Regions from separate parts of the Streptomyces sp. 351MFTsu5.1 genome, predicted to be linked through region 3. Evidence: riboswitches for the same ligand, from Rfam matches in the RefSeq annotation. Region 3 holds a riboswitch; each other region holds the start of a gene.
The links. Region 3 has a riboswitch for cobalamin ahead of H295_RS0117710 (ribonucleoside-diphosphate reductase subunit alpha). Riboswitches for the same ligand answer to the same signal wherever they lie in the genome.
Positions count from the first base shown of each region.

Region 1: another riboswitch for cobalamin. It lies ahead of H295_RS0108380 (ABC transporter substrate-binding protein); the one in region 3 lies ahead of H295_RS0117710 (ribonucleoside-diphosphate reductase subunit alpha).
Region 2: another riboswitch for cobalamin. It lies ahead of H295_RS0105450 (HoxN/HupN/NixA family nickel/cobalt transporter); the one in region 3 lies ahead of H295_RS0117710 (ribonucleoside-diphosphate reductase subunit alpha).
Region 4: another riboswitch for cobalamin. It lies ahead of H295_RS0138875 (cobalamin biosynthesis protein); the one in region 3 lies ahead of H295_RS0117710 (ribonucleoside-diphosphate reductase subunit alpha).

Region 1 is NZ_KB911777.1:393,574-400,650, reverse strand. Features, by position in the region: gene H295_RS0108395 (LysR family transcriptional regulator) at 1-72, opposite strand, end outside; gene H295_RS0108390 (PrpF domain-containing protein) at 205-1,323, shown strand; gene dctA (C4-dicarboxylate transporter DctA) at 1,320-2,783, shown strand; cobalamin riboswitch at 2,934-3,110, shown strand; gene H295_RS0108380 (ABC transporter substrate-binding protein) at 3,164-4,213, shown strand; gene H295_RS0108375 (FecCD family ABC transporter permease) at 4,210-5,223, shown strand; gene H295_RS0108370 (ABC transporter ATP-binding protein) at 5,220-6,020, shown strand; gene H295_RS42915 (lysophospholipid acyltransferase family protein) at 6,110-6,784, opposite strand; gene H295_RS0108360 (DUF2207 family protein) at 6,935-7,077, shown strand, end outside.
Region 2 is NZ_KB911776.1:440,526-447,602, reverse strand. Features, by position in the region: gene H295_RS0105475 (glycoside hydrolase family 13 protein) at 1-1,468, opposite strand, end outside; gene H295_RS0105470 (LAETG motif-containing sortase-dependent surface protein) at 1,777-2,721, shown strand; gene H295_RS0105465 (hypothetical protein) at 2,859-3,074, shown strand; gene H295_RS0105460 (hypothetical protein) at 3,119-3,337, shown strand; gene H295_RS0105455 (ArsR/SmtB family transcription factor) at 3,483-3,830, opposite strand; cobalamin riboswitch at 3,911-4,100, shown strand; gene H295_RS0105450 (HoxN/HupN/NixA family nickel/cobalt transporter) at 4,127-5,263, shown strand; gene H295_RS0105445 (nucleoside hydrolase) at 5,280-6,242, opposite strand; gene thrS (threonine--tRNA ligase) at 6,310-7,077, opposite strand, start outside.
Region 3 is NZ_KB911781.1:182,976-190,052, reverse strand. Features, by position in the region: gene H295_RS0117710 (ribonucleoside-diphosphate reductase subunit alpha) at 1-1,672, opposite strand, end outside; cobalamin riboswitch at 1,795-1,941, opposite strand; gene H295_RS0117705 (GNAT family N-acetyltransferase) at 1,977-2,477, opposite strand; gene mctP (monocarboxylate uptake permease MctP) at 2,551-4,161, opposite strand; gene H295_RS0117695 (DUF3311 domain-containing protein) at 4,158-4,409, opposite strand; gene H295_RS0117690 (GntR family transcriptional regulator) at 4,566-5,330, opposite strand; gene H295_RS0117685 (extracellular solute-binding protein) at 5,637-6,920, shown strand.
Region 4 is NZ_KB911800.1:74,107-81,183, reverse strand. Features, by position in the region: gene cobN (cobaltochelatase subunit CobN) at 1-3,034, opposite strand, end outside; gene H295_RS0138880 (cobyric acid synthase) at 3,031-4,539, opposite strand; gene H295_RS0138875 (cobalamin biosynthesis protein) at 4,536-5,480, opposite strand; cobalamin riboswitch at 5,578-5,721, opposite strand; gene H295_RS0138870 (hypothetical protein) at 5,852-6,073, opposite strand; gene H295_RS0138865 (inorganic phosphate transporter) at 6,103-7,077, opposite strand, start outside.

The DNA.
Region 1 (7,077 bases), on a different contig from region 3:
GCGTGCGGTGGCCGTCACCGAGCCCCGGCGGGCGACCTCCGTGAAGAGCAGAATGCGCCGGACGTCGAGCATCCCGCCACCTCCAGCGTTCAGTTCACGTTAATACCCATGCAGATTTTCGAGATTGTACTTCACGCTGCCCGCGCCCACTGTGGATCGCAGCCCGCACGGAGATGCCGTCGGGATGTCCCTGAGGAGTCCGTTGTGTTGCGTGTGCAGGGCGAGATGATCCGCGGCGGAACCAGCAAGTGCTGGATCTTCGACCACCACGACGTGGTGGCGACCGGCGTGGACGCCGACACCCTGCTGCTCGCCGCCTACAATGCCGCGGACCCCCGCCAGATCGACGGCGTCGGCGGCGCCTCCTCCACCACCTCCAAGGCGGCGATCGTCCGGACCTCGACGAAGCCGGACGTCGACGTCGAGTACGCCTTCGCGCAGGTCGGCATCGGCGACGCGCGGGTGGAGTGGACCAGCAACTGCGGCAACTGCGCCACCGCCGTGGCCCTGTACGCCGTCCACCACCACCTGGTGCCTCTCGGACCGGAGTCGACCACCGTACGGATGCTCAACATCAACACCGGGGCCCGGCTCAGCGGCACCATCCCCACCCCGGGCGGGACCGCCCCCGACGCGGGGACGGCCCGGGTGCCGGGCACCGCCGCACTCGGCGTGCCGGTGCTCCTCGGCTTCGAGGACCCCGCCGGTACGTCGACCGGCCGGGCCCTGCCGACCGGCCACGCCCTGGACACGCTGACCGGGGCCACCGGCACCGTCGAGGCCTCCCTGGTCGACGCCGGCGCCCCGGCGGCGCTGTTCGAGGCCAAGGCGTTCGGCCTCGACGGCACCGAGTCCCTCGCCGACTTCGCCACGGCGGTGCCCGCCCTCACCGTGCTGCGCCGGCAGGCCGCCCTGGCCATGGGGCTGGTCAAGGAGAGCGACCCCGTCAGCCACGCCGTCCCGAAGGTCGGAGTGGTCGCCCGCCCTGTCACTTACCGCACCACCGATGGCACCCTCGTCCCACAGGACGAGTACGACCTGGCCGTGCGCATGGTCTCCATGCACGCGCCCCACCCGGCGATCGGTCTCACCTCGGCCGTAGCCCTGGCCACCGCTGCCGCCATCCCCGGCACCCTCGCCCACCGCGTCGCCCGGCAGACCGCCGACGGCTCGCTGCGGCTGGGCACCCCGGCCGGTGTCATCACCGCCCGAGCCGTCCCCGCGAAGGAGGGTGCGTCCCCCACGGTGCTGCTGCACCGCGCCGCCCGCCGCATCGCCCGAGCCGAACTCCTCGTTCCCGTCCTGGAAGGACGCCCCGCATGAGCCGCAACGACGCCGCCCCGGGTACCGTCGACGCACCACCGAGCCGCCTGCGCGGTCTGCTGTCCCTGCTCTACGTCCAGTGCCTGATCGGCGTCCTGGCCGGGGCCGCCGTCGGCGCGCTGTGGCCGTCGTTCGGAGCCGACCTCAAACCGCTGGGCGACGGGTTCATCGCGCTGGTCCGCATGATGATCGCGCCCGTCATCTTCTGTACCGTCGTCCACGGCATCGCCTCCATGGGCAACGCCCGTGCCGTCGGCCGGGTCAGCCTCAAGGCGCTCATCTACTTCGAGGTCCTGACGACCGTCGCCATGGTGATCGGGCTGGTCGTGGTGAACGTCGTCCAGCCCGGCAGCGGGCTGCACGTCGACCCCTCGACCCTGTCGACCAAGGGGCTGCCGCCGGAGGCGACCGCGAGCCACGAGAGCGTTTCCGCGTTCCTGCTCGCCATGATCCCGGACACCCTGCTCAGCGCGCTGACCGGCCACGAGATCCTGCCCGTGCTGTTGGTCTCGGTGCTGTTCGGCTTCGGCCTGAACGCCGCGGGCGAGGCGGGCGCGGGGATCATCCAGGGCATCGAGAAGCTCTCCAGGGTCCTGTTCACGCTGATCCGCTGGATCATGCGGCTGGCCCCCATCGGCGCCTTCGGCTCCATGGCCTTCACCATCGGCAACTACGGCCTGGACACCCTGCGCCACCTCTTCCTGCTGGTCGGCTCCTTCTGGCTCACCGCCCTGTTCTTCGTCCTGGTCGTGCTCGGCACCGTCATGCGCCTCAACGGCCTGCGCCTGCTGCCCTTCCTCCGCTACATCAAGGAAGAGCTGCTGATCGTGCTGGGCACCTCGTCCTCCGAGCCGGTGCTGCCCCGCATGATGGCCAAGCTCCAGCACGCCGGTGCCTCGAAGCCGGTGGTCGGGATCACGCTGCCCGCCGGGTACTCCTTCAACCTCGACGGCACCGCCATCTACCTGACCATGGGCTCGGTCTTCCTCGCCCAGGCCCTCGGCATCGACCTCAGCCTCACCCAGCAGCTGTCCATGCTCGCCGTCATGCTGCTGACCTCCAAGGGCGCGGCCGGGGTGACCGGTTCCGGCTTCATCGCCCTCGCGGCCACTCTCAGCGCCGTACCGCATGTGCCCGTCGCCGCGCTGGCCCTGATCTTCGGCATCGACCGGTTCATGTCCGAGGCCCGCGCCCTGACCAGCGTCGTCGGCAACGGCGTCGCCACCCTCGCGGTCGCCAAGTGGGAGGGACAACTCGACGAGGAACGCGCCAGGGCCGTGCTGCGCGGCGAGATCCCGTACACCTCCACGCCGTCCGGAGCACAGCCCGAACCGGCGTCCGACCCGCAGGCCGGGGCGCCCGAGGACACGGACCCGAAGGCCGCGGCCGGTGGGGCCGGGGACACCGACCCGAAGGTGGCGGCAGGGGCGGGCCGTGAGCCGGTGCCAGCCGCCGGCTGACCCACCCCGCACCGCCGGTCCGGAGCACGCGCTCCGGACCGGCTCTTTCGCGGGTGACGGCTGTCGCGCCTCGGAGTACGGCACACGCGGACGCCCCACGATCGTGCCGTACCCCGTCACGGACCGCAGCGTCCGAGCATGCGACGGGCTTGGTAGCCTCGTCGGGCCAGTCGAGCCACATCCGAGGCCAGGGAATCCGGTGCGAATCCGGAACTGACGCGCAGCGGTGAGGGGGACGGGCGGGGCACGACGCCACTGGGAGACCGGGAAGGCGTCCCGTCCGGACGAACCCGAGTCCGAAGACCTGCTGGCACCTCCGCGCCCCGGCGCGGGGGACGTCCGTAGGCCAGGCTCCGCGTAAGAGCCCCGACTCCTAAGGCATGCCCGTGCTCCGCACCCCCGTCCTGCTCCGTACCCCGGCGCTCCTGCTCGTGTCAGCCCTGCTGCTCACCGCGTGCGGTGCGTCCGACGCGAACGACCCGAAGTCGCAGGAGGCCGCCGCCGGTTACCCGGTGACCCTCGACAACTGCCGTCGCGAGATCACCCTGACGTCGGCCCCGAAGCGGGCCGTCTCCCTCAACCAGGGCTCCACCGAGATCCTGCTGTCCCTCGGCCTCGCCAACCGGACGGCGGGTACGGCGACTTGGACCGACCCGGTGATGAAGGGCCTGGAGAAGGCCAACGCCTCCGTGCCGCGCCTCGCCGACAACAACCCCTCCTTCGAGAAGGTCCTGGACGCCCGGCCCGACTTCGTCACGGCCTCGTTCGTCTCCACCCTCGGCAGGGGCGGGGTCGCCACCCGCGAGCAGTTCGAGAAGCTCGGGGTGCCGACGTACGTCTCGCCCTCCGACTGCTCCGCGGGCAAGGACAACGCCGGCGGCGGCGACGGGTCGCGCAGCGAACCGCTCACCCTCGACGTCGTCTACGGCGAAATACGCGACCTCGCCCGCGCGTTCGGTGTCGAGGAGCGCGGCGAGAGGCTCGTCGCCTCGCTGAAGAAGCGGGTGAGCACGGCCACCGCCGGGATCGACGCCTCGGACGTCTCCCTGATGTACTGGTTCGCCAACTCCCAGTCGCCCTACCTCGCCGGCTGCTGCGGCGCGCCGGGTGCCATCACCCGTGCGGTCGGTTCGCGGAACGCCTTCGCCGACACCCACGACGAGTGGCCCCAGATCAACTGGGAGACGGTCGCGGACCGCGACCCCGACGTCATCGTGATCGGCGACCTGACCCGCAAGCAGCAGACCGCGGAGACCGCCGAGGCGAAGATCCGGTTCCTGGAGACCAACCCCGCCACCCGCAACCTGACCGCCGTGCGCAAGAAGCGCTACGTCCTGCTGTCCGGCCAGGCCATGAACCCGTCCGTCCGCACGGTCGAGGGCATCGAGAAGGTGGCGGCGGGACTGCGGGACTTCGGACTCGCCAAGTGACCCTCCGTACACCGCTGTTGGCCGGCGGGGGCCTGGTCGCGCTGCTCGCGTCGATCGCCGTCGCCGTGACGATCGGACCGGCGGACATCTCGACAGGGGACGTGTGGGCCGCCGTCGCGGCCCATCTCGGCGTCGGCGACGGCACGTCGGCGCCGCTGCGGGACGGCATCGTCTGGGATCTGCGCATGCCGCGCACGCTGCTTGCCGCCGTGTGCGGGGCCGGGTTCGCGGTCTGTGGGGCGGTGATGCAGTCGCTGCTGCGCAATCCGCTCGCCGACCCCTTCGTCCTCGGTGTCTCCTCCGGGGCGTCCACGGGAGCGGTCGCCGTGGTCGTGCTGGGAGTGGGCGGGGGAGTGGTGTCCCTGTCGGCGGGCGCCTTCCTCGGCGCGCTGCTCTCCTTCGCCCTGGTCCTCCTGCTCAGCCACACCCTCGGCGGCAGCACCGACCGGGTGGTGCTGTCCGGGGTGGCCGCGATGCAGCTGTTCTCCGCGCTGACCTCGTTCGTCGTCCTGACCTCCGCCGACGCGGAGACCACCCGGGGCGTGCTGTTCTGGCTGCTGGGCTCGCTCGCCGGCGCCGACTGGGGCCAGGTGCTGCTCTGTTCGGGCGTCCTGGCGGGGGTCCTCGTCGTGTGCCTCGGGTACGCCCGTACGCTCGACGCGTTCGCCTTCGGTGACGAGGCCGCCGCCGGACTCGGGGTCCGGGTCGCCCGTACCCGCATGGTCCTGCTCTGCGCGACCGCGCTGCTCACCGCCGCCCTGGTCAGCTGTGCGGGGGCGATCGGCTTCGTCGGCCTGGTCCTCCCGCACGCCACCCGTGCCCTCACCGGCGCGGGCCACGCCCGCCTCCTGCCCGTCACCGCGCTGACGGGCGCCGTGTTCCTGGTCTGGGTGGACACGCTGGCCCGTACCGTCCTCGACCCCCAGGAGGTCCCGGTGGGCGTGGTGACGTCCCTCATCGGCGTGCCCGCGTTCGTGGCCGTGCTCTACCGCGGAAGGAGAAGGGTGTGACCGGCCTGCACGCGGACCGTGTCGTACGGCGCCTCGCCGACCGGCTCGTGGTCGACGGCGTCACCCTCGCTCTGCGTCCCGGGGAGACGGTCGGACTGCTGGGCCCCAACGGGTCCGGGAAATCAACGTTGTTGAGGCTGCTGGCCGGGGTCCTCGCGCCCACCGCCGGAGTCGTGGCCCTCGACGGACGCCCGCTGCCGGAGGTCGGCCGACGCGCCACCGCCCGCCGGATCGCCACCGTCGAGCAGCATGCCGACACCGGGACCGAACTGACCGTCCAGGACGTCGTGGCCCTGGGCCGCATCCCGCACCGGCGTGCCTGGACCCCGCCGACGGCGGCCGACGCCGCGGCCGTCACCGAGGCGCTGGCCCGCACCGGCCTGACCGACCGGGCCGCCCAGTCCTGGCACACCCTGTCCGGTGGCGAACGCCAACGCGCCCAGATCGCCCGCGCGCTCGCCCAGCAACCCCGCGAGCTGCTCCTCGACGAACCCACCAACCACCTCGACATCCAGCACCAGTTGGATCTGCTGACCCTTGTGGTGAGCCTTCCGGTCACCACCGTGATCGCCCTGCACGACCTCAACCTCGCCGCGATGTACTGCGACCGCCTCCTCGTCCTGCGAGAGGGCCGTGCGGTGGCCGAGGGCACACCGGCCGAGGTCCTGACACCCGCCCTCATCGAACAGGTCTACGGCGTCCGGGCCGAGGTCACCCATGACCCCGGCCACCCCTCGATCCGCTTCCTGCGTCCAGCGGCCCCGGACCGACTCCTGCCGACCACAGGAAGGGGGTGACGGACGACGTCCCGACCGCGAACTGAGCCAGTGCAGACTCTCAAGGAGGGGCAAATTCAAGGGGGGTAGACCTCGGCTCCGCGCCGGTCCTACGACGAGCGGCAGTCGTGTGACCGATGGGACGTCACCTGGTCGACCGCCTGCCGCCAGGCCCGCTGGACGGCGGTGTGCAGGTGTGCGGTGGCGTCGGGGAGGTCGCCGGTGAGGTGGATGGGGTCGGCCACGTGGACGTGCAGGGCCGGGCGACGCAGCGGTGCGGTCAGCAGGCCGCCGATCTGCTTCGGCACGCTGCCGGAGATGATCCGTCGGGCCCCGGCGTGCCCGAGCGGGACGACGGGGGCGCCGGTGGCGAGTGCGAGACGGGCGACGCCGGTGCGCAGGGATGCGGGGGCGCGGTCGGCGGAGTCCCGGCGCCGTGGGATGCGGCCCTCGGGGTAGATCACCACGACCCGGCCGTCGGCGAGTGCCTGGGACGCGAGATCGAGTGCCGCGGCCGCCTGCCGGCTCCCACGGTGAACCGGTATGTGGCCTTCCCTGCTGAGGAGTCGGCCCAGGACGGGGACTCTCCAGAGTCCGGCGGCGGCAAGGACGACGGGCTCGGTGCCCAGACCGCGCAGCGCGGTCAGGACGACGCCGGGATCGATCAGCGCGGTGTGGTTGGGCGCCACCACGCTGCCGGGGGCGATCGTGCCGACCGTACCGGTGGTCACGGACAGCCGGCCGAGGACGGGGACCACGGTGCGGGCGAGGGTGGTGAGAAGCACGAGCTGCCGTTCCTTCGGTGTGGCGGAAGCCGGACGCTGCCTGCCTACCTGCCTGGCGTGCAGGTGATCGTCATCGTGGCACCCGGGATCCCGCGCCGCATGAGTACGTGTACTCACCCGGGGGAGGCTCCCAGTTGAGCGTCAGGGGGGATGCGTGTGAAGGACCAGGGGCTGCCCGCGGCTGTGGTGAACCTGCTGCTGGGGGACGGCGAGGTCACGCCGAAGGCGATCGAGACAACCGCCCTGGAGATGGCCCGCACCGGCCGGCTGAAGGCCGAACACAAGGCGGACGG
Region 2 (7,077 bases), on a different contig from region 3:
GGAGTTTGCGGCGCAGCCGCAGGGCGGTGCGGTACAGCTCCAGGGTGGAGCCCTCCGTGCCGTCCTGGGCCTCGACGGCGTACTCGGCGAACCACTGCGGCTGCGGCAGCCAGGCACCGCCCGCCCCGAAGCCGTACGACGGCCCGGTCGTGGTCCACGGCAGCGGCACCCGGCATCCGTCGCGCCCCTTGCGCACCCGTCCGGTCTGCTCCCAGATCGGGTCCTGGAGCACCTCGAAGGGCAGGTCGGCGACCTCGGGCAGCCCGAGTTCCTCGCCCTGGTAGACGTACGACGATCCCGGCAGCGCCAGCATGAGCAGCGTGGCCGCGCGAGCGCGTCGCAGCCCCCGGGCGAGGTCGACGGCGGGCGCCTGGCCGCCGGTGAGCAGCCAGGCGTTCTCGTCGGTGCCCGGCGGCAGGACCAGACGGGAGGCGTGCCGTACGACGTCGTGGTTGGAGAGCACCCAGGTCGCCGAGGCGTGCGCCGTGCGCGCGGTGGCGAGGGAGTCCGTGATGACCTGGCGCAGCGCGTCGGCGTCCCACGGGGTCTGGAGATACTCGAAGTTGAAGGCCTGGCCGAGTTCGTCGGCGCGGGCGTACAGCGCGCGGCGGGCGCCCGGCACCCAGGCCTCGGCGACGGCCGTGCGGGGCGGGGTGTAGGAGTCGAGGATCGTGCGCCAGTCGCGGTAGATCTCGTGGACCTCGTCGCGGTCCCAGTAGGGGTGGCTGCCCGGCGCCAGGTGGTCCAGGGCCTCCTCGGCGACCCCGGGCAGGTCTCCGAGGTCGCGCAGCGGCTCGGTCAGGTCCTTGACCAGGGCGTGTGCCACGTCCACCCGGAAGCCGTCGACCCCGCGGTCGGACCAGAACCGCAGGGTGGTGCGGAAGTCCTCGCGGACCTCCTCGCTGGACCAGTCGAGGTCGGGCTGCTCGGGGGCGAACAGATGCAGGTACCACTGCCCGTCCGGCACCCGCCGCCAGGCGCTGCCGCCGAAGACCGACTGCCAGTCGGTGGGCGGGAGTTCGCCGTGCGCGCCGCGGCCGTCCCGGAAGACGTACCGTGCGCGGGCGGCGGAGCCGGGGCCCGCGGCGAGGGCCTCCTGGAACCAGACGTGCTGGTGGGAGGTGTGGTTCGGGACAAGATCGACGATCACTTTCAGGCCGAGCCGGTGGGCCTCGGCGACCATGGCGTCGAAGTCGTCCAGGCTGCCCAGGCGCGGGTCGACGTCCCGGTAATCGGCCACGTCGTAGCCGCCGTCGGCGAGTTCGGAGGGGTAGAAGGGGCTCAGCCACAGGGCGTCGGCGCCGAGGGCGGCCAGGTGGCCGAGGTGCTCGGTGACGCCTCTGATGTCCCCGAGGCCGTCGCCGTCCGCGTCGGCGAAGCTGCGAGGATAGACCTGGTAGACGACGGCCTGCCGCCACCAGTCGGGGTCCTTGCCGGAGAGGTCGGGCGTGGTGGTGCGGGAGATCACGCGGGCTCCTCTGAAGTGCGTGCATTCCGTACGGTGGCGAATTCGCGTAGGGGACACAGCGGACGCCAAAATGGGCGACAAAGGGGATATCTGTCCACTCACGGGAATTTCAACCGGGGCTTTACCGGAGTCGCCCATTCCCGCTGTGTCGAAATTGTGACGGCTTTCGAACGCCCCTTGCATCACCGCAGGTTGACAGCATTCGGCCGGAGAACCACGATGTGTGAACACCGTGGCGCATGTGACCAATGAGCCCAGTGTTTCTGATGCTTCCTGTGATCACTCACTCTCATCCTGACGGGATACGTATGTCCATAGCGAGACGTGTCACCCTTCGTCGTCTGCTGGGGACGGGCGCCGCGACGCTCGCCTTCTCCGCCGCCCTCGCCTCCGTCGCCTCGGCCTCCGACTGCCCCGGCGGCAAGGGCTGGGGAGACGGCGGACACTACAAGCCGGGCACGGGCGCCGGCTCGAAGACCGAGACGGACCGCTGCGAGTTCTCCCTCGACGGCAAGAACTTCTTCGCCTCGGTCAAGGTCGACGACCAGAACCTCAAGCCGGGCGACGACGGCAAGGTCCACGTCAAGGTCCGCGCCGCGGGCGACGCCACCACGTGCACCGCCTCCCTCGCGTCCTACCTCGCGCACGGCCCGACGTTCGCCACCTCCGGCGAGCAGGTCTTCCACGACTTCGACAGCGTGACCGTCAAGGCCGGCGCCGTCGACACCCTCGACGTCGCGATCCCCGACGCGGGCTGCTTCGGCCAGGTCGACCTCTACCGCGGCAACACCAAGTTCGACGGCAAGCTCGACGCCAAGGACGGCTTCCCGCACGGCGACCTCCCCAAGGGCCCGGACCACCCGGTCATCAAGGACAAGCTGATCGCTGCCTGGAACGGCGGCACGAAGGACTGCACGACCACCGAGACCACGCCTCCGGCGACCCCGCCGGCCTCGGAGACCACTCCGCCGGCCTCGGAGTCCACCCCGCCGGCCTCGGAGTCCACCCCGCCGGCCTCCGAGAGCACGCCTCCGGCGTCCGAGACCCCGGGCACGGACACTCCGACCCCGTCGGCCTCGGAGTCCACGTCGACCCCGGGCGCCCCCACCCCGAACGGTGGCGGCGGTGACAACCTCGCCGAGACCGGCGCCAGCAGCAACACGCCGCTGATCGCGGGCGGCGCGGCGGTGCTGCTCGCGGGTGGCGCGGGCATCGTCCTGGCGACGCGCCGCCGCAAGGCCACGCGCGCCTGACCCGTCCTCCGAAGGGGTCGTCCCACCGGTTCACCGGTGCGGGCGGCCCCTTCGGCGTGTCCGGGGCCGGACGGTGCGCACGTACCTGGAGACGACGGCCCTGGCCCATAAAATCGAACACATGATTGAATCCGGGCATGCGATCGTTCCCCGACGACCTCGCCCGGACGCAGCGGGAGTGGAGCGCCACGTACCAGCGCCTCGCCGAGCACCCCGGCCGCACCGAGCTGCGCCGACGCCTGTACCGGCTGTCGACCGAGCTGTTCTTCCATCCCCACTGGGAGCGGCGGCGCCCACGCCCCGCCGAGTGGTGGGAGCTGCGCGACCAGGCGAGGGGACGGCTCGACCGATGACGGACCGAAGTGCGGGACCGTACACCGCGGACGATCCTGAAGACATGTCCGGCCCGATCCGAGTGATCGTCCACCCGCCGTCCCCCACCGGCGGCCGCCGCGTACGCGTGGACGGCGAGATCCTGGGCCTCGCCCACAACCTGGCCGACGTGGCCGAATTCCTCCGCCGAGCGGGCCTGGAGATCGACGCGGCGGAGGTCGCGCAGTCGAGCTGGATCGACTGGCGCGGCGTGGGCCCGGAACGGTGGGGACCGGAGGGGTGAAGCGGGCTGCCGGCCGGCTCGCTCACCCGCGACGCGTGGCCGTCGCCCAGACCGCGGACACCGGCGTCGCAGACACCCGAAGCACAGACACCCGTATCTCCGGCCTCCGCCCCCGCCCCCGCCCCCGCGACGACCGGCCGCCCCGCTAGGACACCTGCTTCAACAACCCCCGTACCGCCTCGTCCACCACCCGGTACCGCACCACCCGCCCCTCCTTCTCCCCCGCCACGACCCCGGCCGCGCGCAGCAGCCGTAGCGCCTGCGAGACGGCCGGGTCGTTCATGCCCGTGGCGATCGCGAGGTCGGAGACCGCGAGCGGGCCGGTGCGGTGCAGGGCGAGGAGGAGGGAGAGGCGGTTGGGGTCGGCGAGAAGGGCGAAACGGTCGGACCAGGTGCGGACGTCGTCCGGGTCGCCGATCGCGGCGATGGCGTCGCACACCCGGTGTCCGTCGATGGTGCGGCGGTCGGCTCGGTCGGCCGGGACGAGGTGCATGGGCTCATCCTCGCAGGCGCCCCTGTGTGATCTTCCATACCTGCGCAGGTGCGCAGCTATGCAGGGGAGGCCGGCACCCCCTACGGTGGGCGGGCCGTGGTGCTCGGGAAGCCGGTGACGACCCCTCAAAGGTCCAGACCGGCGCGGCCCTCGCCACTGTGATCGGGAAGTGTCCGTGCCGTCGAAGCCACTGGTCGTACGACTGGGAAGGCAGGCGCGGACACGCACGACCCGTAAGCCAGGAGACCGGCCACGGCACGTCAGGAACTGATCCACGAGGTGTTGGAGCTGACCGTATGACCGAGCCTGCCCTGTCCAAGGCCACGCCCCCCGCCACCGGTGCCAGTACCGGAACCGGTACCGGTGCCGCCCCCGGCTTCCGCTGGCGGCGCGAGGACACCCTCAAGACCGCCGGACTGCTCGCGGTGATCACCGCCCTGCACGTCGTCGCGTTCGGCATCCTCTTCCTGCTCGTCGTCCCCGCCCACTACGAGGTCGGCACCAAGGCCTTCGGCGTCGGACTCGGCATCACCGCCTACACCCTGGGCATGCGGCACGCCTTCGACGCCGACCACATCGCCGCGATCGACAACACCACCCGCAAGCTGATGGCCGACGGCAAGCGGCCGGTGTCCGTGGGGTTCTGGTTCGCCCTCGGGCACTCCAGCGTCGTCGTCCTGCTCGCCGCGCTCATCGCGGGCGGCACCCAGCTGGCCGGCAAGGTCATGAACGAGGGCTCCAGCACCCACCAGGTGCTCGGCTTCCTCGGTACGACGATCTCCGGCACCTTCCTCTACCTCATCGCCGCCCTCAACCTGGTCGCCCTGGTGGGCATCCTGAAGGTCTTCCGGGCGATGCGGGCGGGGTCGTACGACGAGAAGCAGCTGGAACAGCACCTGGACTCGCGGGGCTTCATGAACCGGATCCTCGGGCGGCTCACCAAGTCCATCACCCGGCCGGGGCAGATGTACCCGCTGGGCTTCCTGTTCGGGCTCGGCTTCGACACGGCCACCGAGGTCACGCTGATGGTGATGGCCGGTTCGGGCGCGGCCGCCGGACTCCCCTGGTACGCGATCCTCTGCCTGCCCCTGCTCTTCGCCGCCGGCATGAGCCTGTTCGACACCCTCGACGGCACTTTCATGAACTTCGCCTACCAGTGGGCCTTCTCCAACCCGGTGCGCAAGGTGTTCTACAACCTCGCCATCACCGGACTGTCCATCGCGGTCGCCTTCTTCATCGGCACGATCGAGCTGGTCGGCGTCCTGCACGACAAGTTCGACCTCACCGACGCCCTCACCACCTGGATCGCCGACATCGACCTCGACAACGTCGGGTACGTCATCGTCGGTCTGTTCGTGGTGGTGTGGGGGGGGGCGATCGCCTACTGGCGGCTCGCGAAGGTGGAGCAGCGGTGGGGCGTCAGCAGCTCCTGAGGGACCGCAACAGGCCCTAGGCGCCCTCCACCGCCGTCAGCCACAGCTTCACGTACCGCTCCACGTCCACGCCCAACCCGACGTCCACCAGGGTCACTTCGCGCTCGCCGTCGTGGATCTCGGACTCTCCGGGGCGGCGACGGCGGTCGACGACGGTCTGGCCGCGGGTCGGGCCCGGGGCCAGGCTCACCTCCACCGGCAGGAGTTCGGTGGTCAGTCCGTCGGGGTCGACGACCGCGCAGACCGCGCCCGCGTCGCCGAGCCCGCCGGTGGGGGTGGGGTCGCCGGTACTGGCCGGGTCGCGGTGGGCGAGGAGTTCACCGGCCATGCGCAGACTGGGCTCCGTGCTCGCCCGCAGCCGCTGTACGTCGGCGGCGGGGACGACGACCCGCTCGAAGACGTCGAGGCCGTACATCGTGATCGGCACGCCCGCGGTGAGCAGGACGGCGGCCGCCTCGGGGTCGTGCCAGACGTTGAACTCCGCGACCGGCGTGGCGTTCCCGGTCGCCACGGCCCCGCCCATGAACACGATCCGCTCGATGTTGCGCACCACCTCGGGGTGGGTGCGCAGCAGCAGCGCGATGTTGGTGAGCGGCGCGGTGGGGATGAGGGTGACCGGCCGGGGCGAGGCGAGGATCTCCCGCCGGAGCAGGGTCACCGCGTCCACGTCCACCGCCACCCGGGTCGGCGCGGGCAGCCCCAGGTCGCCCATCCCGTCGAGGCCGTGCACGTGCTGCGCGGTGCGCACCGGCTCGATCAGCGGCCGCTCGGCACCCCGGGCGACCGGGATGTCCCCGGCCCCGGCCTGCTCCAGCACGGTCAGGGTGTTGCGGACGACGCCGTCGACGTCGGTGTTCCCGGCGACACAGGTGACCGCGCGCAGGTCGATGCCGGGATGCCGTACGGCGAACAACAGGGCCAGGGCGTCGTCGACACCCGTGTCGCAGTCGATGATCACCGGAATGGGCTGACCGGTCACGGCGGGGTCCTTTCCCTCACTGGCGTACGTGTACGTCGCTGACGTGTGCCGGCGTACGGCACCGACCTTACGCAGCCGCCCAGAGTTCAGTCCCGCGATCAGCGGCCCGTGCGCCGATCCGCGCCAGCAGCTCGGCCACCGGCACGGCTCCCGGCCTGCGCCCGCCCCGCAGCCGTACGGCCGCTAGGTCGCCGTCGGCCTCCCGCTCCCCGATCACCGCCAGGTACGGCACGAGCCGCGCGGCACGGACCCGGGCACCGAGGGTCCCGTCGCCACAGCCGGACAGCTCGGCCCGGACACCGCGCGCCCGGGCCCGCCGTACGACGTCGAGGGCCCGCTCCTCCTGCCCGTCGCCCACCGGCAGCACCGCGAGCTGCACGGGCGCGAGCCAGACGGGAAAGGCACCGGCGTGCGCCTCGACGAGATGAGCCACCGCCCGCTCCACACTCCCGATGATGCTGCGGTGGACCATGACCGGCCGGTGTTTCCTCCCGTCGCTGCCGACGTAGTGAAGGCCGAACCGCTCGGGCTGGTGGAAGTCGATCTGGACGGTGGAGAGGGTGGACTCACGGCCGGCGGGGTCGGTGACCTGGACGTCGATCTTGGGCCCGTAGAACGCGGCCTCGCCCTCGACGGCCTCGTGGTCGACCCCGTCCAGGACCTCTTCGAGCAGACCGGTGGCGCGGCGCCACAGCTCCGGGTCGGCAACGTACTTGCCCCCGCCGTCCTGGCCTCCCCCCGGCAGGGAGAGCCGGTACCGGCTTGCCCGGATGCCGAGGTCGTCGTAGGCCCGCCGGATGAGCCCGAGGGCGGCGCGGGCCTCGGCCACGGCCTG
Region 3 (7,077 bases):
TGGAGGCCTCGTAGGCGGCGAGCATGATGCGCTCGGCGATCCGGGTGGAGAGGGCCTGCGCCTCCGGGGAGCCGAAGGGCAGCCGCAGCTTGAAGAAGACGTCCTGGAGGCCCATCGCCCCGAGGCCGACCGGACGCCACTTGGCGTTGGAACGCCCCGCCTGCTCGGTCGGGTAGAAGTTGATGTCGACCACCCGGTCGAGGAAGGTGACGGCGGTGCGGACGGTCTCGTCCAGCCGCTCCCAGTCGACGTCGCCGGTCCTCGTGTCGACGAACGCGCCGAGGTTCACCGACCCCAGGTTGCAGACCGCCGTCTCCCCGTCGTCCGTGACCTCCAGGATCTCCGTGCAGAGGTTGGAGGAGTGGACCGTGTGCCCCGGCAGGGCCGTCTGGTTGGCCGTGCGGTTGGCGGCGTCCTTGAAGGTCATCCAGCCGTTGCCGGTCTGGGCGAGGGTGCGCATCATGCGGCCGTAGAGGTCACGGGCCGGGATGGTGCGCTTCGCGAGCCCCCTGCCCTCGGCCGCGCGGTACGCGGCGTCGAACTCCTCGCCCCACAGGTCGACCAGCTCGGGCACGTCGGCGGGGGAGAAGAGGGACCACTCGGCGTCCGCGTTCACCCGGCGCATGAACTCGTCCGGGATCCAGTGCGCGAGGTTCAGGTTGTGCGTACGGCGGGCGTCCTCGCCGGTGTTGTCCCTGAGCTCCAGGAACTCCTCGATGTCGGAGTGCCAGGTCTCCAGGTAGACCGCGGCCGCGCCCTTGCGCCGGCCGCCCTGGTTCACGGCGGCGACACTCGCGTCCAGCGTCTTCAGGAACGGGACGATGCCGTTGGAGTGCCCGTTGGTGCCACGGATCAGTGAACCGCGGCTGCGGACGCGGGAGTACGCGATGCCGATGCCGCCGGCGTGCTTCGAGAGCCGGGCCACCTGGTGGTAGCGGTCGTAGATGGAGTCGAGCTCGTCCTTCGGGGAGTCGAGGAGGTAGCAGGACGACATCTGGGGGTGCCGGGTGCCGGAGTTGAAGAGGGTGGGGGAGGAGGGGAGGTAGTCGAGGCGGCTCATGAGCCCGTAGAGCGCGGCGACTTCGTCCAGGGCCCGGGTCGTGTCGTCCTCGGCGAGCCCCGACGCGACCCGGAGCATGAAGTGCTGGGGGGTCTCGATGACCTTGCGGGTGATCGGGTGCCGCAGCAGGTAGCGGCTGTGGAGGGTGCGGAGCCCGAAGTAGCCGAAGCGGTCGTCGGCCTCGGTGTCGACGAGCGCGTCGAGCCGCTCGGCGTGCACCCGTACGAACTCGGCGGTCCGGTCGGCGATCAGGCCCTCGCGGTGGCCGACCGCGACCGAGCCGGTGAACGACGTGACGCCCTGCGAGGCGGCCTCCGCGGCGACGGAGATCGTCAGCAGCCTGGCGGCGAGCCTGCTGTACGCAGGGTCCTCGGAGATGAGCCCGGCGGCGGCCTCGGTGGCCAGCTCGCGCAGCTCCGACTCGTCGGCCCGCGCGGACCGGCCGCGGAGCGCGGCGGCGGCGACGCGGCCGGGGTCGGCGTCGGGCAGGTCGGCGGTCAGCTCGGCCAGGGTCCGCAGCAACGCGGCTCCGGGGCCGTCGTTCTCCTGCCCGGTCCGCTGCTCGGTCCGCTCGATCGCCGCTGAGGCCGGATCGGCTGGCGCGATGGTCACGTGGGGCTCTCCCTCGCTGGCACGGGGCCTTGCGGAGGGCAGGGGGCAGCACACGAGCGCACACGGCGTCGCGTCCACCGGCCCATTCCACGAGGCCCGGACGTCATGACACCCGGGCCACGGTGGCCGGGCGTACTGTCGGCAGGTCCTCGGACTGACGCTCATGTGCGCTTATGCGCGCATGAGTACACCGTTGCGGGACAGTTCCGGATTCACACCGGATTCCCCTGCGACGACAGCGAGCATGAGCATACATCTTGTGCCAGGTGGTGGAAGCAGGCCCATATGTTGTGTCGCGGTGACTTCAGAGCGTCAACTTGTAGGTGAGGAGCGTGAAGTCGTTGCCGGGGATCGGCTTCCAGTCGCGTTCCGGGACGCGGGTGAAGCCCAGACGTTCGTAGATGCGGTGGGCCGAGCGCATGGTGGGCTGGGTGCACAGGACGAGGTCGGTGCCGGTTGCCGCCGCGCGGTCTACGCAGGCCTGGACGAGGGCCTGGCCGACGCCCCGGCCCCGGGCCTCGTGGGCCACGGCGAGCATGCGGATCTCGGCCTCTGCGGGGCTGGCGAGTTCGGCCAGGGGGCCGCCGTGGGGAACGTAGGTGACTCCGCCGAGGAGCCGGCCGTTCTCGGCGGCTACCAGGACCTCCGCGGCCTCCGCTCGCTTGGCCACGTTCCTGAGTTCCTGGAAGTACCAGTCGTCCTCGTCGCCGAAGGCGAGCAGGCCGTCCCGGAGGTAGGCCTGGGCGGTGATCTCGCCGAGGGGTTCGTAGTCGGTGGGTTCTGCGGGGCGGATCAGTATGTCCATGCGGGTGAGTGTGCACGACGTGCACGGCAACGGGCCGCCGGACGACCTCTCCGACGGCCCGTGAACGGTGTGCCTAGTGGCTCGACCCCGCTGTCGCGGGCGGAAGCTCCACCTCCACCCCCGGGTCGCCCGCGTCCGCCGTGTAGTCCTCCGGGCTGGTCTCGTCCACACCGTCGGGGGCCTTCGCCGCCTTCAGGACGAACGTCAGGACCACCGTCACCGCCACGTTCAGGACGAACGCCGTCAGGCCGATGTAGCCGATCTCGCCGATGCCCGGGATCTCCTTCGCCGAGCCGCCGAAGTGCTTCTGGGTCGGGGAGGCGACACCGTACGCCGCGAACGTGCCGTAGACCATGCCGACCGCCCAGCCCGCGAGCAGCGCCCAGCGGTGGAACCAGCGGGTGAACAGGCCGCCGACCAGGGCCGGGAAGGTCTGCAGGATCCAGATGCCGCCCAGGAGCTGGAAGTTGATGGCGACCGTCTTGTCCATGGTCAGGACGAAGACCAGCGCGCCCACCTTCACCAGCAGGGACACCAGCTTGGAGACCTTCGTCTCCTGGGCCGCGGTCGCGTCCGGCCTGATGAAGTCCTTGTAGATGTTGCGGGTGAAGAGATTCGCGGCCGCGATCGACATGATGGCCGCCGGGACGAGCGCGCCGATGCCGATCGCCGCGAAGGCCACGCCCGCGAACCAGTCCGGGAACATGTCCTCGAACAGCTGCGGGATCGCCAGTTGCGGGTTGGTGACCTTGACCCCGGCCGCGATCGCCATGAAGCCGAGCAGGGCCAGCAGGCCGAGCATCAGCGAGTACAGCGGCAGGATCGTGGTGTTGCGGCGGATCACCTCACGGCTGCGGGAGGACAGCGTCGCGGTGATGGAGTGCGGGTACATGAAGAGCGCCAGCGCGGAGCCCAACGCCAGTGTGGCGTAGGTCCATTGGCCTGCCTCCGGGGGCACCAGGCCGCCCGCCTTGGCCGCCGTGTACTTCTCGCTCGCCGCGCCGAAGACGTCGTCGAAGCCGCCCAGCTTGATCGGGATGTAGATGATCGCCACCGCGATGACGATGTAGATCAGCGTGTCCTTCACGAACGCGATCAGGGCGGGGGCCCTGAGGCCGGAGGAGTACGTGTAGGCCGCGAGCACGCCGAAGGCGATCAGCAGCGGGAGGTCCTTCACGAACCAGTTGGTGTTCTCCCCGCCGCCGACGCCCATGACGTCCAGCACGGCCTGGATGCCGACCAGTTGGAGCGCGATGTACGGCATGGTCGCGAGGATGCCGGTGACCGCCACCGCCAGCGAGAGCCCCTTGGAGCCGAAGCGGCCGCGCACGAAGTCCGAGGTGGTGACGTACCCGTGCTTGTGGGAGACGGACCACAGGCGGGGCAGGAAGGTGAAGATCAGCGGGTACACCAGGATGGTGTACGGCACCGCGAAGAAGCCTGCCGCGCCCGCCGCGTAGATCGCCGCGGGCACCGCGACGAAGGTGTACGCCGTGTAGAGGTCGCCGCCCAGCAGGAACCAGGTGATCCAGGTGCCGAACGACCGGCCGCCCAGGCCCCATTCGTCCAGCGAGTGCTCGTTCTCGGCCTTGCGCCAGCGCGCGGCCAGGAAGCCCATGACCGTGACGGCCAGGAAGAAGAGGATGAAGACGGTGAGTGCCACCCCGTTGACGCCGTCGTTCACTTGGCACCTCCGTGGCGGCCGCGCTGGTCACGCTTCCAGAGCTGGTAGGCGATCATCGTCAGCGCGGTGGAGATCAGCACCCACAGCATCTGGTACCAGTAGAAGAACGGGATCCCGATGAACTCCGGGTCCACCTTGGCGTACGAGCCGACCCAGAGCATCGCCACGAAGGGCGCGAGCAGGCAGAGTGCGATGACCACGCGCACCGGCGTCACCACCGGTGGTCTCACTTCAGGTGCGTCCGACATGTCGTGGCTCCTACCCCTCACTGATCAGCGTTGATCACCTGTAACGCGCAGGCAATCTAGGTCACGCGTCACGTGAGGGGAAGACCTCGTCGGCGTATCGGCATGTCGATTCTGTGAAGCATCAGCGGGAGCCGCCGGTACGGCCCCGGCGGTGTCCTAGTCGACCGGCCGCTTCAACCGGGCCACGAACTTGTACCGGTCCCCCCGGTACACCGACCGCACCCACTCCACCGGCTCTCCGGCCTTGTCGTACGAGTGCCGGGACAGCATCAGCATCGGCAGGCCCACGTCGGTGCCGAGCAGGCCGGCCTCGCGCGGGGTGGCCAGCGAGGTCTCGATGGTCTCCTCGGCCTCGGCGAGATGGACGTCGTAGACCTCGGCCAACGCCGTGTAGAGGGACGTGTACTTGACGAGCGACCTGCGCAGCGCCGGGAAGCGCTTGGCGCTCAGGTGGGTCGTCTCGATGGCCATCGGCTCGGCATTCGCCATGCGCAGTCGCTCGATGCGCAGCACCCGGCCGCCGGCCGTGATGTCGAGGAGCTCGGCGAGCCGGTCGTCGGCGGTGATGTAGCCGATGTCGAGGAGCTGCGAGGTGGGTTCGAGGCCCTGGGCGCGCATGTCCTCGGTGTAGGAGGTGAGTTGGAGGGCCTGGGAGACCTTCGGCTTGGCGACGAACGTGCCCTTGCCCTGGATGCGTTCCAGGCGCCCCTCGACCACCAGTTCCTGGAGTGCCTGGCGCACGGTGGTGCGGGAGGTGTCGAACTCGGCGGCGAGCGTGCGCTCGGGCGGTACCGGGGTGCCGGGCGACTGGGTCTCCGTCATGTCGAGCAGGTGCTTCTTCAGGCGGTAGTACTTCGGCACGCGCGCGGTACGGACTCCTGCCCCGCCCTCGGTCTCCGCACTGCTGACGTCGCTGCTCATGGTCTGCCTTCCCGGCTCCGGATGCGGGTCACATCGTGATCCCTTCTGTATACCGTCGCCGACTCTTTTGGTCTAGTCCACAGAGGTGAGTGGTATAGCGGACGAGACTACTCCGCCGTAGCTGTTTTCGCTGCCTTCTTTACTAATGGTTCCTGCATATGTAGCTCGCATAACAGCTGGTCAGGGGCTTTTCCCGGGCTCTTGACAGGCCCTGTGGTCTGGTCCAAGCTCCCCCTACTGGTCTACACCATTGGTCCAGGTCCCGGCTGGTGGGCGGGAGGTGTGGGCATCCCTGAGGAGGGTGGCGTGAAGCGCAAGCTGGCAGCCGCGATAGGCATCGCGGGCATGATGGTCTCGGTCGCGGCATGTGGGAGCAGCGACAGCGGAAGTTCGGACAACAGCGGAGCGGACGCCAAGGAGCTGACCGTCTGGCTCACCGTCGACGCCCAGAACAACTGGCCCGAGCTGGTGAAGGCCGCGGACGCCGCGGTCCAGAAGAAGCACCCCGGCATCAAGATCAACCACGAGTACTACGGCTGGCCGGACAAGAACACCAAGCTCGACGCGGTCCTCGCCACCGACAAGGCCCCCGACGTGGTCGAGATGGGCAACACCGAGATGCTGGGCTACATGGTGAAGGGTGCCTTCGCGCCCCTGGACGCCTCGAAGTTCACCAACTCCGCGGCCTGGCTCGACGGCCTCAAGGCCTCGGTGACCTACGACGGCAAGACCTACGGCGTCCCGTACTACGCGGGCGGCCGCGTCGGCAACTGGCGCAAGGACCTCTTCGCCTCGGTCGGCGTCAAGTCCGCCCCGAAGACCTACGCGGAGCTCACCGCCGCCCTCGACAAGGTCCAGAAGAAGGAGGGCGACAAGTTCTCCGCCTGGTACCAGCCCACCCGTGACTGGTACGCGGCCATGTCCTTCGTCTACGACGCCGGCGGCTCCATCGCGGTGGACTCGGGCGGCACCTGGAAGGCCAACCTCTCCTCGCCGGAGTCCCTCAAGGGCCTCACCGAGTTCAAGAACGTCGTCGACAAGTACATGCACGGCGACAAGACCAAGGACGAGTCCGACCGCTACATCGTCTACGGCCAGGGCAAGTCCGGCATGATCTTCGGCGCGGCCTGGGAGGGCGCGACCTCCGCCGACCCGAAGAACGACAAGACCGGCAAGCTCAAGGACAACCTCGAGAACTTCGTGATGCCCGGCCCGTCCGGCAAGAACATGCCCGTGTTCCTGGGCGGTTCGGACCTCGCCGTGCCGGTGAAGTCCAAGGCGCAGGCCGTCGCCGCCGAGTGGATCAACGCCTTCACCGGTCCCTCCGGCCAGAAGGGCCTGATGGCCAAGGGCAACCTGCCCAACAACAAGACCGACCTCGCCACCCTGAAGAAGGACCCGGCGACGGCGGTCCCGGCCACCGCCGCCGAGTCCAACTGGTTCGTGCCCATGGCACCCGGCTGGGGCCAGGTCGAGAAGGCGCAGGTTCTCCAGAACATGCTCCAGAACATCGGCACCGGCAAGCAGTCCGTCGAAGCGGCGGCCAAGGCTGCCGACGTGGCGATCGACAAGGTCATCAACACCAAGTGACCTCAAGGCGGGGCCCCGTTGACACCGGCGGGGCCCTGCTTCCCGTACGGCCGTGCGGGCATCGCCTTTCGTGCGTCCGCGCGGACCTCGCCGTCCGCACGACGTGCCGGCTTCGCCTCCGTGGACGGCCGTGCGGGCCCCGCTTCCGCAGACGAGC
Region 4 (7,077 bases), on a different contig from region 3:
CGTACACCTCGGCGAGGTCGGCGTCCGAACGCCAGTTGCGGGCGTCGATCAGCGGCAGCAGACCGGCCCCGTAGGCGCCCGGCTTGGACCCGAAGACCCGGGCCGTGGCCCGCCGCCGGTCGCCGTGCTCGGCGGTGTCCTCGTCGGCGTGCGCCTTCACGAAGTTGCGGTCGGCGGGCTCGTCCAGATCGGCGACCCTGCGCACCGCGTCGTCGATCAGCCCGACCACGTGCGGGAACGCGTCCCGGAAGAACCCGGAGATCCGCACGGTGACGTCGATGCGGGGCCGCCCGAGCTCCTCCAGGCCGATCACCTCGAACCCGGTCACCCGCCGCGAGGCCTCGTCCCACACCGGACGGCAGCCCAGCAGCGCCAGGATCTCGGCGATGTCGTCGCCCTGCGTACGCATCGCGGAGGTGCCCCAGACCGTCAGGCCGACGGACTTCGGGTACTCCCCGTTGTCGGCCAGGTACCGCTGCACCAGCGAGTCCGCGAGGGACTGCCCGACCTCCCAACTCAGCCTGGACGGGATGGCCTTGGGGTCCACGGAGTAGAAGTTCCGCCCGGTCGGCAGGACGTTGACGAGCCCGCGGGTCGGCGAGCCGGAGGGCCCGGCCGGGACGTAACCGCCGTCCAGGGCCCGGAGGATGTGGTCGATCTCGTCGGTGGTACGGGCGAGCCGTGGCACGACCTCGTTGCAGGCGAACTCCAACACGGCGATCCCGTCGGGGAGTTCGACACCGAGAACGCCCCGCAGGACGGCCGGGACGACCGAGACGTCCCAGTCCCGTGCCTCCATCCCCTCCGCGACCCGACGGCACAGCTGCTCCAGCAGGTCGATCGCGTCGGCGGCGGTACGGGACGGGCCCTCGACGAGGTCGGACAGCTCGACCGGGACCTTCACCGGCGCCCCCGGCTCGGCGAGCAACTCCTTCTCGTCGAGGCCGAAGTGAGCGGCGAACGAGGCCCGCAGCCCCGGCAGGGCGTTCGCCTGCCCGCCCCACACCTGCGAGGCCCGCAGCACCGCGAGCACCAGGTTCACCCGGGCCTCGTCGACCGGCCCGCCACCGAGGATGTGCAGCCCGTCGCGGATCTGCACGTCCTTGATCTCGCACAGATAGCCGTCGATGTGCATGACGAACTCGTCGAAGTCGTCGTCGTCCGGCTGGTCCTCGACATGCAGGTCGTGGTGGAGCTCGGCCGCCTTGACCAGCGTCCAGATCTGCGCCCGCACGGCAGGCGCCTTCGTCGGGTCCAGGTCGGAGACGAGCGCGTACTCGTCGAGCAGCTGCTCCAGCTTGGCGAGGTCGCCGTAGGTGTCGGCCCGTGCCATCGGCGGCACCAGGTGGTCGACGACGGTGGCGTGCCCGCGCCGCTTGGCCTGGGTGCCCTCGCCGGGGTCGTTGACGATGAAGGGGTAGACCAGCGGCAGCTCACCGAGCACCGCGTCCGGGGCACACCCCCCGCTCAGGCCGAGCCCCTTGCCCGGCAGCCACTCCATCGTGCCGTGCTTGCCCATGTGGACGACCGCGTCGGCACCGAACGAGTTTTCAAGCCACCGGTAGGCGGCCATGTAGTGGTGGGACGGCGGCATGTCCGGGTCGTGGTAGATCGCGATCGGGTTCTCCCCGAAGCCGCGCGGCGGCTGGATCATCACGACGACGTTCCCGAACTGGAGGGACGCCAGCACGATGTCGTCCCCGTCGACGTACAGCGAGCCCGGCGGCTCCCCCCACGCCTCAAGCATCGCGTCCCGCAACGACGGGTCCAGTTTGTCGAACCACGCCCGGTAGTCGGCGAGCGGCACCCGCGCGGGCGCCGCGGCCAGCTGCTCCTCGGTGAGCCACTCGACGTCGTGGCCACCGGCGTTGATGAGCCGGTGGATCAGTTCGTCACCGTTGTCCGGATGCCCCTCGACCACGTACCCGGCGTCCCGCAGCGCGTCCAGCACCCGCACCGCCGAAGCGGGTGTGTCCAGTCCTACCGCGTTGCCGACCCGCGAGTGCTTGGTCGGGTACGCGGTGAAGACCAGCGCCAGCCGCTTCTCGGCGTTCGGCTTGTGCCGCAGCTTCGCGTGCCGTACGGCGATCCCGGCGACCCGTGCGGCCCGCTCCGGGTCGGCCACGTACACCGGGACGTCGTCGGGCCCCTGCTCCTTGAAGGAGAACGGCACGGTGATCAGCCGCCCGTCGAACTCCGGGATCGCGACCTGCATGGCCGCGTCCATGGGGGAGAGGGCGGCGTCGGACTCGTCCCAGACCGCGCGGGACGACGTGAGGCAAAGCCCTTGCAGGACGGGCACATTGAGGTCTGCGAGCGCCCCGATGTCCCATGCCTCCTCGTCACCGCCGGCCGAGGCCTGCGAGGCGTGGGTGCCGCCGGCGGCGAGGACGGTGGTTACCAGGGCGTCGGCCGAGTCGAGGACCATGTAGAGATCGAGGTCCGCCCCCCGCAGCGAGCTGCAGAACACGGGAAGGGCGTTGGCGCCCCCCGCCTCGATCGCATCGCACAAGGTGTCCACGAAGGCGGTGTTGCCGCTGAGTTCATGAGCCCGGTAGAAGAGCACGCCGACGGTCGGACGGTCCGCGTCGATCGGACGGTCGCCGTGGATGCCCCACTCCGGCATCTTCTGCGGCTCGACGAACCCCTCACCCGTCAGCAGCACGGTGTCGGAGAGGAACCGCGCGAGTTCGGTGAGGTTCCCGGGCCCGCCCTCCACGAGGTACTTGAGCGCCTCGGCCACCACACCAGCCGGCACCGACGACTCCGCCATCAGCTCGGCGTCCGGCACGGACTCCCCGCCCAGCAGCACGGTCGGGACGCCGGACGCCTTCAGCGCGGCCAGCCCGTCCTCCCAGGCCCGCTTGCCGCCGAGCAGCCGTACGACGGCGATGTCCGCGCCCTCGATCAGCGCCGGCAGCTCCTCCGCGACATCCACCCGGGTCGGATTGCCGATCCGGTAGTCGGCACCCCCGGCGGCCCGGGCCGCCAGCAGGTCCGTGTCGGCGGTCGACAACAACAACACTGTGCTCATGCGGGCGCTCCCGGTGGAATGAAAGGCAGTCCTTGCGGCGCGCCGGACTCGATGAGCCGCCACAGCGCGTCCGTGTCCGCGTGCTGTTCGATCAGGTCGCCGAGCCGGTCGAGCTGCTCCTCGCGCAGCGCGGCGAACGAGGTGTCGGGGGCGGGCACGAACCGGCGGCCCGCGGCGGCCGCCACCTCCCGCAGGAAGGCCCGTCGGAACCCGTCCGACTCCAGGGAGCCGTGCCAGTGCGTCCCCCAGGTCTGGCCGACCCGGCAGCCGTCCAGGAAGGCTTCCCCGCCGCCTACTTGGGCCACCCCGTGATGGATCTCGTACCCCTCGACCGGCTCCCCGAGGGCCTCGCCGACCGGCCGGGTGAGGGTCTTCTCCCGCGCGAACCGCACGCGGACGGGCAGCAGTCCGAGGCCGTCGACCGAGCCGGCGCGCGATTCGACCTCGTCCTCGATGTGCTCGCCGAGGATCTGGAACCCGCCGCAGATGCCGAGCACGGGCCGCCCCTCGGCGACCCTGCGCGAGATGGCCTCCGCGAGCCCCCGCTGCCGCAGCCACTCCAGCGCGCGGACGGTTCCCCGGGTGCCGGGGACGACGACGAGGTCGGCGTCGGCCAGCTCCTCCGCCCGGTCCACGAACCGCACCACGACACCCGGTTCGGCGGCCAGGGCGTCCACGTCGGTGAAGTTGGACATCAGCGGGATCGCGCAGACGGCGACCCGCAGCACGTCCTCACCCACCGGAGGGCTCACCGAGGACTCCCGGACGGTGCCCCGCAGGGACACCCGCAGCCCGTCCTCCTCGTCGATGCCGAGCCCGTGCCGGAAGGGCAGCACGCCGTACGTGTGCCGCCCGGTGAGCCCGTGAAGCATCTCCAGTCCCGGCTCCAGCAGCGAGACATCCCCCCGGAACTTGTTGACGAGGAACCCGGCGACCAGCGCCTGGTCCTCGGGGGAGAGCAGCGCGACGGTCCCGAAGAAGGAGGCGAAGACCCCGCCGCGGTCGATGTCACCGACGACGAGAACCGGAATGCGGGCATTACGGGCGATGCCCATGTTCACGATGTCGGTCCGCCGCAGATTGATCTCGGCGGGACTGCCGGCTCCCTCACAGATCACCGCGTCATACGTGCCCCGCAACTCGGCGAGGCAGTCGAGCACGGTCCCGAGCAGCTTCTGCTGCCGCCCGCCGTGATAGCCACGCGCGCTCAGCTCGCCCACGGGCTTGCCGAGCAGCACGACCTGACTGCTCTGCTCCCCACCGGGCTTGAGCAGCACGGGATTCATCAGCGCGGTCGGCTCGACCCGGCAGGCCTGCGCCTGCATGGCCTGCGCCCGCCCGATCTCGGCACCCTCCCTCGTCACGAACGAGTTGAGGGACATGTTCTGCGCCTTGAACGGCGCGACCTTCACCCCCTGCCGCACCAGCCACCGGCAGATCCCGGCGGTCACGACGCTCTTTCCCGCGTCGGAGGTGGTGCCGGCGACAAGAAGCCCCCCGCTCATGCCGTACGTCCCTTCCGGATCAGCCGTGCGGCGACCGCACCGGCGCCGAGCGCGAGCAGCCCGACCCGCCGCGACAGCCGCACGGCACGCTCGATGTCGTACGAGGCCACAGCGCGCCCGTCCCCGTTGAGCACGGGCCGGTGCTCGATGCGCCCCCCGTAGGAGAGCGTCCCGCCGAGCCGCACCCCGAGCGCCCCCGCGAAAGAGGCCTCCACGGGCCCGGCGTTGGGGCTCGGATGCTTTCCGGCGTCCTGACGCCACGCCCGCCGGGCACCCCGCGGATCCGCCCCGGCGACCGTCGCCAGTACGGCGGTCAGCCGTGCCCCCGGCCACCCGGCGAGGTCGTCGAGCCGCGCGGAACCCCACCCGAAGCGCCGGTAGCGGACCGACTTGTGACCCACCATGGCGTCCAGCGTGTTGACGGCCCGGAACCCGAGCAGCCCCGGCACCCCACCCACGGCACCCCACACGAGCGCGCCCACGACGGCGTCGGAGGTGTTCTCGGCGACGGACTCCACGACGGCCCGGGCGATCCCGTCGGCGTCGAGGGCCTGCGGGTCCCGCCCGCACAGATGCGGCAGCCGCTCCCGGGCCGCCTCGACGTCCCCGGCCTCCAGAGCCCGGCCGATGAGCCGCGCCTCGCGGGCCAGTGAAGTCCCGCCCACCACGGCCCAGGTGGCAGCGCCGGTGAGCAGGACGGAGGCGGTTCGGGAGGAACGTACGGCATGCTGCGCCACGGCCCCGAGCCCCACCGCGCCGCCCACGCACACGGCGGTGTGCAGCGCGCCCCAGCCCCGGTGGTCCCGCCACAGCACCCGCTCCACAGCACCCGCGGCCCGCCCGAACACGGCGACCGGGTGCCCGCGACGCGGGTCACCGAGCAGGAGGTCACCGATCAGACCGGCGGCGGCGCCGTACGCGAAAACGCGATCGGCACGCACCGGGTCAGCCGATCGCAGGGTCGTTCAGGTGCCTGGTACCGCTGGTGGATCGGCAGGCGAGCATCGCGTCATGTCCTCACTCAGGGTGTCCACGCCCTGGTTCGACGAGTCCGGCGGCGAGAGTTCCTGGCTCCCGGGGGTGTCTACCCCGGTGACAGTGGCGGGACCGCGCCGGATTCGCACCGGCTTCCTCTCCTGCTGCCGTAAATGGCTCCGGCAGTCCACCACGGGCCTTCGAGACCCGTCAACTTGCTGTTGACCTGCGACGGGGGAGTGTGCAGAACCCCACACCACGGGTCACACGGGGACGGCCGGGCGGGCGCAGAACTCGGGGTTCCGTGCCCACCCGGCCGTCGGGTGACGAGGTGTCGTCAGGCCACGATCAGATAGATCCCGTACGCCACCGCCGCCGCGCAGGCCGCGAAGCAGGCGTAGGCGCCGGTGACCGCGAGAGCGGCCGAGCCGCCCTGGGCGGTGGCCCGCTCCTGGCGGGAGAGGCCCATGATGCCGAGGGTGAACAGGGCCACGAGGCCCACGGTGACGACGAGGCTGACGCCGAAGACGGAGCCGAGGGCTTCCCAGTCGATCTTCATGGTGAGGCTTCCTTAGGACTGGTGCGGGCTCAGACGGCGGCCGGCGGGGCGGCCGTTTCCGTGGCGGTGGCTTCCGCGGCGGTGGGCGGGGCCGGGATCGTGGCGGTGAGGCCCTCGGTCACGGTGCCCGCGGGCGGCGGGGTCACGGCGGCGATCGCCTGCGTCACCACACCGGCCGGCTCGTCGGTCGCGTTGACGTTGGACGCGTCCACCACCTCGCGGCGCGAGATCTTCCAGATCGCCGCGCTGGAGGCGACGAGGAAGAGCGCCACGACCGCGGTGCCCCAGTCACCGAGACCGGTGACGGACTCGGCGAGCGCGCCGACCAGGGCCGCCGCCGGGAGGGTGAGCCCCCAGGCCACGAACATCCGGGTGGCCGTGGACCACCGCACGACCCCGCCCTTGCGGCCGAGGCCCGCGCCCATCACCGAACCGGAGACGACGTGCGTGGTGGACAGGGAGAAGCCGAGGTGGGAGGAGGCCAGGATGGCGGTGGCCGCGCTGGTCTGGGCGGCGAAGCCCTGCTGCGGCTCGAGCTCGGTCAGGCCCTTGCCCATGGTGCGGATGATCCGCCAGCCGCCGATGTACGTGCCGAGCGCGATGGCCAGGCCCGCGGAGAGGATGACCCAGGTGGGCGGGTCCGAGTCGGGGGCGACGGCGCCGCCGGCGACCAGGGCGAGGGTGATGATGCCCATCGTCTTCTGCGCGTCGTTGGTGCCGTGGGCCAGCGAGACCAGGCCGGCCGAGGCGATCTGACCGCCGCGGTAGCCCTTCGCGGCGGCCTTGCCGTCGGCCTTCTTGCCCAGCGAGTAGGAGAACCGCGTGGCCAGCATGGCGGCGACGCCCGCGACGATCGGGGCGGCGACCGCGGGGATCAGAACCTTGGTGACGAGCGCGTCACCGTGCACCGCGCCGAAGCCCGCCGAGGCGATGGTGGCGCCGATCAGGCCGCCCATGAGGGCGTGCGAGGAACTGGAGGGCAGGCCCACCAGCCAGGTCAGCAG